Regions from separate parts of the Caproiciproducens puteiluti genome, predicted to be linked through region 2. Evidence: predicted binding sites of a transcription regulator. Region 2 holds the regulator's gene; each other region holds the start of a gene.

Region 1 (3,279 bases), 1.7 Mb from region 2:
AGTACCATGTCGGCTGGTTCGAGGAGACGGGAACGCTTTACCAGGTCCAGTTCCTGATCATGAAGGACCAGGTCAGCATCATGATCGATACCTCCGGAGAGGGGCTTCACAAGCGGGGATACCGCGCAAGCTCCACGGAGGCGCCGATTAAGGAGACGCTTGCCGCCTGCATGGTGCATCTTTCCCGCGTACGGCACGACGCGAATTTTATCGACCCGTTCTGCGGTTCCGGTACGCTTCTGATCGAGGCCGCCATGTACGCGCTGAATATCGCCCCGGGCCTGCAGCGTCATTTTTCCGCCGAACGCTGGGACTGTATCGATAAGACCCTTTGGCAAAAGGAAAAGGTACGCGCGCAGAGTATGGTTCTGCGCGACGCTCCGTTTACCGCTCACGGCTACGACATTGACGGCGCGGCGGTCACGCTCACGCTGGAAAATGCGAAAAAGGCCGGAGTTATTTCCCAGATTCACGCGGAAAAACGGGGGATAGAGGATTTCACGCCGGTGGGCGAATACGGCTGCGTGATCTGTAATCCTCCCTATGGGGAGCGCCTATTGGACATGCGTCAGGCGGAAGAACTTTACAGGACCATGGGCAGCGTTTTTGAACAAAGGCATGGATGGAGCTACTCCATTATCAGCCCGGACGAGACCTTTGAAGATTGTTACGGCCGCAAGGCCGACCGGCGCAGAAAGCTTTACAACGGCATGATTAAATGCCAATACTACATGTATTTTAAATAATATTCCTCAAATCATTTCAGCTGGAGGCTATCATGCGGTATGTATTTATTGTGAATCCCGTCGCCGGTAAAAAGAATGCTTATGATACGGTGTTTCCTGCTATCCGCAAATATCTGGAGGCGAACGGAATTGAATTTTCGTGTTATGTCACCGAGAGGCCGAAGCATGCCACCGAGCTTGCGGAAACAGAGAGCGGAAAAGGGGATGCGGTCCGGATTTACGCTGTCGGAGGAGATGGGACGCTGAGCGAGACGGCGGCCGGCGCGATCGGGAGAAAAAATGCCGAGGTGGGAATTTTCCCCTGCGGTTCCGGCAATGACTATATCAAAACTTTTGGGGAGGCCGCGAACTTTTTATCCTTAAAAAAGCAGTTGAAAGCACACTCCCGCTCCGTGGATATGATTCATTCCAACGGGCAGTATTCCATTAACCTTTGTTCCGTGGGGCTGGACGCCAGGGTCGCTTTTGAAATGGTGAAATTCAAGGACATTCCCTTTATCAGCGGGCCTATGGCCTATAATCTGGCGGTTGCAAAAGTGCTTGCCGGAAAACTGGGTGAACAGCTGGAGATTCTGATCGACGGCGGCAAAAGGTTTGACGGCACTTATCTGTTCGCTCTGGCCGGCAGCGGAAAGTATTACGGCGGGGGCTTTTGCGGCGCGCCGCAGGCCGTCCCGGACGACGGGCTGCTGGATTTTGTGCTGATCAAAAAGCCGCCCCTGTATAAAATTCCGACCCTGATTAAGATCTACAAGAACGGCGGACATCTGGAATCCGAAAAATTCAGAAGCCTTCTGACGTTTTGCCGGGGAAAGAAAATGGAAATCACAGCGCCGAATCTGGCCATCGCGAATTTTGACGGCGAGTGCGCCGTAATCAGAAGCCTCCGTTTTGAGGTGGTTCCGAACGCGGTTAATTTTATTGTCCCGGTTTAGAAATCTAAAAAATTCACAATAATTGTAAATAATTTATGAAATTGAAGATTTTTAGAAAAAAGCACTTGATTTTCCGGACATAAGTATATAGAATATATCTTAGCACTCGGGGATTGTGAGTGCTAAAACAAATCAATTATTTGAAGGAGGACATATTATGACTATTAAACCATTGGCAGACAGAATTTTAATTAAAATGGAAGAAGCCGAGGAGACCACAAAGGGCGGTATTCTTCTTGCCGGCTCCGCAAAGGAAAAGCCGCAGATCGCGGATGTGATTGAGGTAGGACCCGGCGGCGTTGTGGACGGCAAAGAAGTTAAAATGTATGTGAAAAAGGGCGACAGAGTCATAACGAACAAGTATTCCGGAACCGAAATCAAGATTGACGGTGAGGAATTTACCATCGTTCGCCAGAGCGATATTCTTGCAGTTGTAGAGTAATTGATAGAGATCATAAATTGATATTGGAGGAAATAAACAATGGCTAAACAGATTATTTACGGCGAGGATGCCAGAAAAGCGCTTTTAAGCGGTATTAATCAGCTTGCTGATACAGTAAAAATTACCCTTGGCCCGAAGGGCAGAAACGTCGTTCTCGACAAAAAATTCGGTTCTCCCCTGATTACCAACGACGGTGTCACCATTGCCAAAGAAATCGAGCTGGAAGACGCTTTTGAAAACATGGGCGCGCAGCTTGTTAAGGAAGTCGCGACAAAAACAAACGATGTTGCCGGCGACGGTACCACCACAGCTACTCTGCTTGCGCAGGCCATTATCCGCGAGGGCATGAAGAACGTAACCGCGGGCGCCAACCCGATGGAAGTCCGCAAGGGCGTACAGAAGGCCGTTGACGCTGCCGTAAAATCTTTGGCGGATCATTCTAAAAAGGTTTCCGGTTCCGAGGATATCGCCCGTGTTGCAACGATTTCCGCTTCCAGCGATTTTATCGGCAAGCTGATTTCCGAAGCAATGGAGAAAGTAACTTCCGACGGGGTCATTACAGTAGAAGAGTCCAAAACGGCTGAAACATACTCCGAGGTCGTAGAAGGCATGATGTTCGACCGCGGCTATATTACTCCTTATATGGTAACAGACACCGAAAAAATGGAAGCCGTTATTGATGATGCATATATTTTGATTACAGACAAGAAGATTTCCAATATCCAGGAAATCCTTCCGCTTCTGGAAAAGATCGTACAGTCCGGCAAGAAACTGGTTATCATCGCAGAGGATATCGAGGGCGAGGCTCTTACCACCCTGATCCTGAATAAACTGCGCGGCACCTTTACCTGTGTCGGTGTGAAGGCTCCGGGCTTTGGCGACAGAAGAAAAGACATGCTTCGCGATATCGCCGTTCTGACAGGCGGTCAGGTGATTTCCGAGGAGCTTGGACTGGAGCTCAAAGAGGCTACGATTGAGCAGCTCGGCCGTGCGCGTCAGGTAAAGGTGGACAAAGAGAACACCATTATTGTCGACGGTGCCGGTGATAAGGATGAGATCAAAGCAAGGGTCTCCCAGATCCGTTCCCAGATCGGGACCACAACCTCCGACTTCGACCGTGAGAAACTGCAGGAGCGTCTTGCCAAGCTTTCCGGCG
Region 2 (3,279 bases):
TTATGGAAGAGACGGTGCGGTCCGGATTGGTAATCGCCTGACGTTTCGCAACCTGACCGACCATACGCTCGCCCGTCTTGGAAAAAGCAACAACGGAAGGGGTGGTTCTGGCGCCTTCTGCATTCGCAATGACGACCGGCTCGCCGCCCTCGATAACCGCAACACAGGAATTGGTAGTACCTAAGTCTATACCTATTGTCTTTGACATACTGTTTACCTCCAAAAAATAAGTTTTTGAATTGAATAATCAATCTATAAGAATTTTTAAAATCACCTGAAATCGGCCAAATCAGTTAGCAACCTGCACCATCGCGTGGCGCACGACCTTATCCCCGATTTTGTAGCCCTTCTGGAACACCTGCACTATGGTGTTTTCCCCGGCGTTTTCGTCCTCCACATGGGAAACCGCGTTGTGAAGGTCCGGGTTGAAGACTTCCCCGGCTTCCCCCATCTCGGTTACGCCGAGCTTTGCGAGCGCGCCTTTGAGCTGTGTGCCGACCATTTCGACCCCCTTGCGAAGGTCCTCCACGGTGCAGTCCTGCTGTTCCAGCGCCCGTTCAAGGTTATCCGCCACGGGCAGAAATTCCGTGACCGCAGCGGCTGTCGCGTCGGCGTATACCGCCGTTTTTTCGCGTTCCGTACGTTTGCGGTAGTTGTCGTATTCCGCGGCTGTGCGGAGCAAAAGCTCTTTTTGCTTTTTCAGCTCCTCCTGCGCCTGTTCTAACTGAGTCTGTGCGTCGTCCTTCGGTTTTTCCTGTCCGGCCGGATTTTCCGCCGCCGCAGTTTCCCCGGCACAGGCCTTCTCTGCCTTAGAGGTTTCCTCCGGCTTGCCCGCAGAGGTTTTTTCGGGCGTTCCGGAAGTTTTCTTTTTATCCGCTTGTTCTTTTTGGTTTTTTTCCAAAACAGTGACCCCTTTCTATTCCATATCCAATAGCTCTGTCAGCATTCTTCCGACGGAGCCGGAGAGATATTCAATATTGGAAATGACCTTTCCGTAGTTCATGCGTGTAGGGCCGATAATGGCGATCGCGCCCGCGTCCCTGCCGCCGACCGAGTACCGGGAGACCACCACGCTGGATTCGCTCAGCTCGGGCCGCTTGCTTTCCTGACCGATCAGCACCTTCATGCTGTTGCTCTGCTGCATCAGAAGGCGGGAAAGCTCCTGCGGCCGGGAGAGGAAATCCATAATGCGGCGGATGCCCGCCTGCCCCAGCTCGCTGCAGAATAAAAGGTTCATTTCGCCGTCCAGACAGACCTCCGTCTGCATGGTGTCCTGCGCCACGTCCAGCACCGCCATCAGCGCGTCGCTCATCAGCATCGTCATGTTCCCCAGAGACGCGGCAAGGGACTGAATGTATGCCGGCGTAATGGTGGAAACCGGCAGCCCGACCAGCTTTTCGTTCAGCACCCTGAAAAACACGCGCAGGATTTCGGGGGTAATATCGAAATCGCAGTGGAAAACGCGGCTTTTCATGGTGCCCGCGGAGGTCATCATAATGGCCATCGCGGTCCTTCGGCTGGTCTGCACAAACTGAATGGCACGGATGTCCGCCGAGCTTCCGCTCGGTGTGGTGGAAACGGCCGCGAACCGGGTCATTCCCGCCAGCGCCCGCGCAACGCCGTCCAGCAGCTTTTCGGGGTCGTACGCGCTCGGCAGCAGCAGGCTGTCGATATAACGCTGCTCTTCCCTGGAAACCGAATGCTTTTTCATCAGCGTGTCGATATAAACGCGGTAGCCTTTGTGGGAAGGAATTCTTCCCGCGGAGGTGTGGGGCTGCTCCAGCAGCCCCATTTCCGCAAGGTCGCTCATTTCATTGCGCACCGTCGCGGAGGACACGGTGAAATCAAGGGTGTCGCAAAGCGCCTTGGAACCCACCGGTTCGCCGGTCGCAACGTACAAATCAACGACAGCCGCCAGAATTTTCTGTTTCCGTTCGCTTAACTCCAACCCTTTCACCTCGCCTGTTTTATATTTTAGCACTCTAATAGTTCGAGTGCTAAATCTAATTAATAATTTACCATTACTTTACCCCATTGTCAATATAGTATTTGTAAACTCTTTGTGAAATCGTAAAAATTATGTTCTTCCGGCGAACGGGGAACGCCGCTTTTCATTTCTATGGAGTTATGCTAAACTATTTTCATACCGAACGAATATTATTTGGCATTGGAAATGGAGAAACCATGGAACAGAATCCCTTCGGCGGCAACTACGCCCGCCTGATCAAAGAGTTAGAGCCGGACTGCGAAAAATGCAGCGGCCTGTGCTGTGTAGCGCTGTACTGCGCAAAAACGGACGGCTTTCCGGACGATAAAGACGCCGGAAAGCCCTGCCGATATTTAGCGCCTGATTTCCGCTGCGGGATTCACGCCGATTTAAAAGGCAGAAAAATGAGCGGCTGCCTTGCTTACGAATGCCTGGGAGCGGGACAGAAAACGACACAAATTTATTCTTCCGTCGGCGACTGGAAGACAGCCCCCGGTCAGGCGGAAGCGATCTTTCAAACCTTTTCCGTTCTTTTTCAGCTCCACCAGATTTTATGGTACCTCATAGAAGCGGCTTCCCTGACCTCGGACGAAAAGACGGCGGCAGCCGTCGACGCTCTTATCGAGGAAAATCAGCAAATGTCCCAATTTTCCCGCGGCAGTCTTTTGGAGCCGGACATTGCCGGGCACAAATCAAAAGCGAACCGTATATTGAAAAAAATCATCGGGAGCATTTCATCTGAAGACCCTGAATCACGCCAAAGGGCCGACTTTTTAGGAAAAAATTTCAGGAAAGCGAGCCTTGACCGAAAAGACTTCAGCATGTCGCTCCTGATCGCGGCTGATCTGGAAGGCTGCAGTTTGGACAAAACCGTCTTTTTAGGGGCCGATCTCCGCGACGCAAACCTGAAAAATACCGATTTGAGCAGGAGCGTTTTTCTGACACAAATGCAGATAAACTCCGCGAAGGGCAACAGGAACACCCGGCTTCCCGACGGGCTGCGCCGCCCGTCGGCATGGTAGCGCGTGTTTGTAAAAAGAAACCCGCTTTACGGCCTTTCCAGATTATGCTAAAATATAATCCAGCCGGTTACTGAGTATTGACGTCAGGCGACAGCCTGCGTTCTATTACCGGCGGGTAAAGGGAAGTGCATATATGAATCAGAATTGGTCTGTAACAAAAAACTTTACTGTCGAAACGCACGGCTTTCAGGGCTGTTTTTATTGTTCGGAACGGCCATGGGAAGAAAAAAAGGCCGTCATTGTCTGCGGCGGAAGCGACGGCGATTTTGC
Region 3 (3,279 bases), 1.5 Mb from region 2:
AGGGAACTGTATTACAGTTCCCTATTCTGATAGTTGTGAGGTTAGCATGGACAGACTGCAAATTCATACGAACGATATGGCACAGGCCGCCAAAACACTGCGCGCGGGCGACAGGATTTTGTTGAGCGGTACGATTTACACGGCGCGCGACGCCGCGCATAAGCGGCTTTTCGCCATGCTTGACAGTGGGGAGCCGCTCCCGTTCGAGCTGAAAAACGCCGCGATTTATTACGCCGGGCCGACACCAGCGCCGGAGCACCTGCCGATCGGCGCGTGCGGGCCGACCACTTCCTCGCGCATGGATGTGTTTGCGCCCCGCCTGCTGGACCTGGGGCTGAAATGCATGATCGGCAAGGGCGGCCGCTCCCCGGAGGTGGTCGACGCCATCCGGCGCAACCAGGCGGTGTACCTGTGCGCGATCGGGGGCGCGGGGGCGCTTGCGGCAAAATGTGTCCGTTCCGTCAAGGTCCTTGCGTTTGAGGACCTTGGCTGTGAATCCGTGAAAGAGCTGCAGATAGAGGATTTTCCGCTGTTTACGGCAATCGACTGCTGTGGAGGCAGCCTTTTTGAGGTGTAGCTATGTTTCAGTTTTTAATTCGCTTGTTTGTGAAGGATTATCAGAAAACGGACGACAGCAAGGTGAGGGAACGGTACGGGAAATTTTCCGGCGCGGTCGGGATTGTGACGAATATCCTGCTGTTCCTTATGAAGATCACAACAGGAATTCTTTTTCACAGCATCGCGATCACCGCGGACGCCATCAACAACCTGTCGGACTCCGGCTCGGCCATCGTTACTCTGGTCGGCTTTAAAATGGCGGGAAAGCCCGCCGATGAAGAGCATCCGTACGGCCACGCGCGCATTGAATATCTTTCCGGCCTGATTGTGTCGTTTGCCATTCTGATGGTCGGCTTTCAGCTGGTTCAGAGCTCCTTCGATAAAATTCTGAACCCGGAGGATGCCGAATTCAGTCTGGTTTCCATCGGCGTGCTGATTTTGTCGGCTTTGATCAAGCTGTGGCAGTGCCTGTTCTATAAAAAGGTCGGCAGTACCATCGACTCCACTACCGTTTCCGCCAACGCGGCGGACAGCCTGAACGATGTATTTTCCACCCTGTCCGTTCTGGCCGGTATCCTGATCACTTATTTTACGGGCTTTAACCTTGACGGATATATGGGCGTGATCGTTGCCCTGCTCATTATGATTACGGGCGTCCGGCTGATTGTCGAAACCAGCAATCCGCTTTTGGGGATGGCCCCCACCAAAGAACTGGTGGATGAAATCTACGCCAAAATCATGAGCTACGACGGGATTCTGGGGATACACGACCTGAACGTCCACAATTACGGACCCATGCGCTGCTTTGCCTCCGTTCACTGCGAGGTCTCCGCCGGACAGGATATTATGGTGAGTCATGATATCATCGACAATATAGAGCGCGACTTTCTCAGCGAAAAGGGAATCCACCTCGTGATCCACCTTGACCCGATTGTGACGGACGACGAGCGCACCAACCAATTGAAAAAGCAGGTTATGGAGATCATCAGGGGCATTTCTCCGGAAATCAGCATGCATGATTTTCGTGTGGTGTGGGGCACCACCCATTCCAATCTGATTTTTGACGTCTGCGTTTCCTTCGCGTTCCCCGTGAGCGACAGCGAGCTGACCCGGCGGATTACGGAGGAGATCAACAAGCTGGATCCGACCTATTTTGTGGTCCTTACCGTCGACCATAGCTATGTTCCGGAGCCATAATGTGCCGCCCGCAACAAAAAATTAACAATTCACCTACTTGCATTTTCCGAGGGCTTGTATTAAAATATTTTTAGCACTTAAAACCAGAGAGTGCTAAAATTGATGGACAGAGGTAGGTTGATTATGGCAGTAAAACAGTTTAAAGCGGAATCCAAGCGCCTTTTGGATTTGATGATTAATTCCATTTATACCCATCGCGAAATTTTTATGCGCGAGCTGATTTCCAATGCCAGCGACGCCATTGACAAGCTTTATTACCGGACGCTGAGCGACGGCGACACCGGACTGAACCGGGATGATTTCTGCATTCAGATTATTCCGGATAAAGAAAACCGTACGCTGACCATTACCGACAACGGCTGCGGCATGACGAAAGAGGAGCTGGAAAACAACCTTGGCACCATTGCCAAGAGCGGTTCTCTGAATTTCAAAAAAGAAAACGAGCAGAAGGAAGATATTGAAATCATCGGCCAGTTCGGGGTGGGCTTCTATTCCGCGTTCATGGTCAGCGAAAAGGTAACCGTCGTCAGCAAGCCGTACGGCATGGAAGAGGCCTACCGCTGGGAAAGCAGCGGCACCGCGGGCTACACGATGGAGCCCTGCGAAAAAGAAGGCCACGGCACCGAAATCATTCTGAAGATCAAGCCGAATACGGACGACAACAATTACGACGAGTATCTCGATTCCTATACCCTCCGGAACCTTGTCAAGAAATATTCCGATTACATCCGCTACCCCATTAAAATGGACGTAGAAAAAAGCCGTCTGAAAGAGGGCAGCAAGGATGAATACGAAACCTATTCCGAGAACGATACGCTGAACAGCATGGTTCCCATCTGGCGGAAAAATAAAAATGAGATCACCGAAGACGAGTACAATGAGTTTTACAAGAGCAAATTTATGGATTACGTCAATCCGATGAAGGTGATCCATTCCAGCACCGAGGGCACCGCAACCTATAATGCCCTGATGTTCATTCCCGCCAAGGCGCCGATGAATTTCTACACCCGCGATTATGAAAAGGGACTTCAGCTCTACTCCAACGGGGTGCTGATTATGGACAGGTGCGCGGACCTGCTGCCGGATTATTTCAGCTTTGTGCGCGGCCTTGTCGACTCTCAGGACCTTTCGCTGAATATTTCCCGCGAAATGCTGCAGCATGACCGCCAGCTGAAAATTATTGCCGGACGTCTGGAAAAGAAAATCAAGTCCGAGCTGGAAACGATGCTGGAAAACGAGCGTGAAAAATATGAGGAATTCTTCAAGAATTTCGGCCTGCAGCTGAAGTACGGTATTTATCAGGATTACGGCATGCATAAGGATGTCCTGCAGGACCTGCTGCTGTTCTACTCCTCCGGCGAAAAGAAGCTGGTCACGCTCAAGGAATATGTTTCCCGTATGAAGGAGGACCAGAAATATATTTACTACGCCTGCGGCGAAACCACGGATAAAGTGGATATGCTTCCGCAGACCGAGGCCTTGAAGGACAAGGGCTACGAAATCCTCTATCTGACCGACAATGTG

The links. Region 2 encodes HrcA, which represses chaperone genes, less so after heat shock. Its sites were predicted from a motif close to TGTTAGCACTCNNNNNNNNNGAGTGCTAACA; they were not measured.
Region 1: ACRQU7_RS10310 (co-chaperone GroES) is a predicted target of HrcA. The motif match lies at 1,779-1,809, and genes of this name have one in related genera.
Region 3: htpG (molecular chaperone HtpG) is a predicted target of HrcA. The motif match lies at 1,824-1,854, and genes of this name have one in related genera.

What each region holds. Positions count from the first base shown of each region.
Region 1 covers NZ_CP194790.1:2,120,930-2,124,208, reverse strand. The annotation lists gene ACRQU7_RS10320 (THUMP domain-containing class I SAM-dependent RNA methyltransferase) at 1-746, shown strand, start outside; gene ACRQU7_RS10315 (diacylglycerol/lipid kinase family protein) at 779-1,681, shown strand; gene ACRQU7_RS10310 (co-chaperone GroES) at 1,839-2,123, shown strand; gene groL (chaperonin GroEL) at 2,163-3,279, shown strand, end outside.
Region 2 covers NZ_CP194790.1:3,783,349-3,786,627, forward strand. The annotation lists gene dnaK (molecular chaperone DnaK) at 1-208, opposite strand, end outside; gene grpE (nucleotide exchange factor GrpE) at 290-901, opposite strand; gene hrcA (heat-inducible transcriptional repressor HrcA) at 917-1,948, opposite strand; gene ACRQU7_RS18310 (pentapeptide repeat-containing protein) at 2,185-3,009, shown strand; gene ACRQU7_RS18315 (acyl-CoA thioester hydrolase/BAAT C-terminal domain-containing protein) at 3,143-3,279, shown strand, end outside.
Region 3 covers NZ_CP194790.1:1,337,112-1,340,390, forward strand. The annotation lists gene ACRQU7_RS06350 (FumA C-terminus/TtdB family hydratase beta subunit) at 47-577, shown strand; gene ACRQU7_RS06355 (cation diffusion facilitator family transporter) at 580-1,755, shown strand; gene htpG (molecular chaperone HtpG) at 1,879-3,279, shown strand, end outside.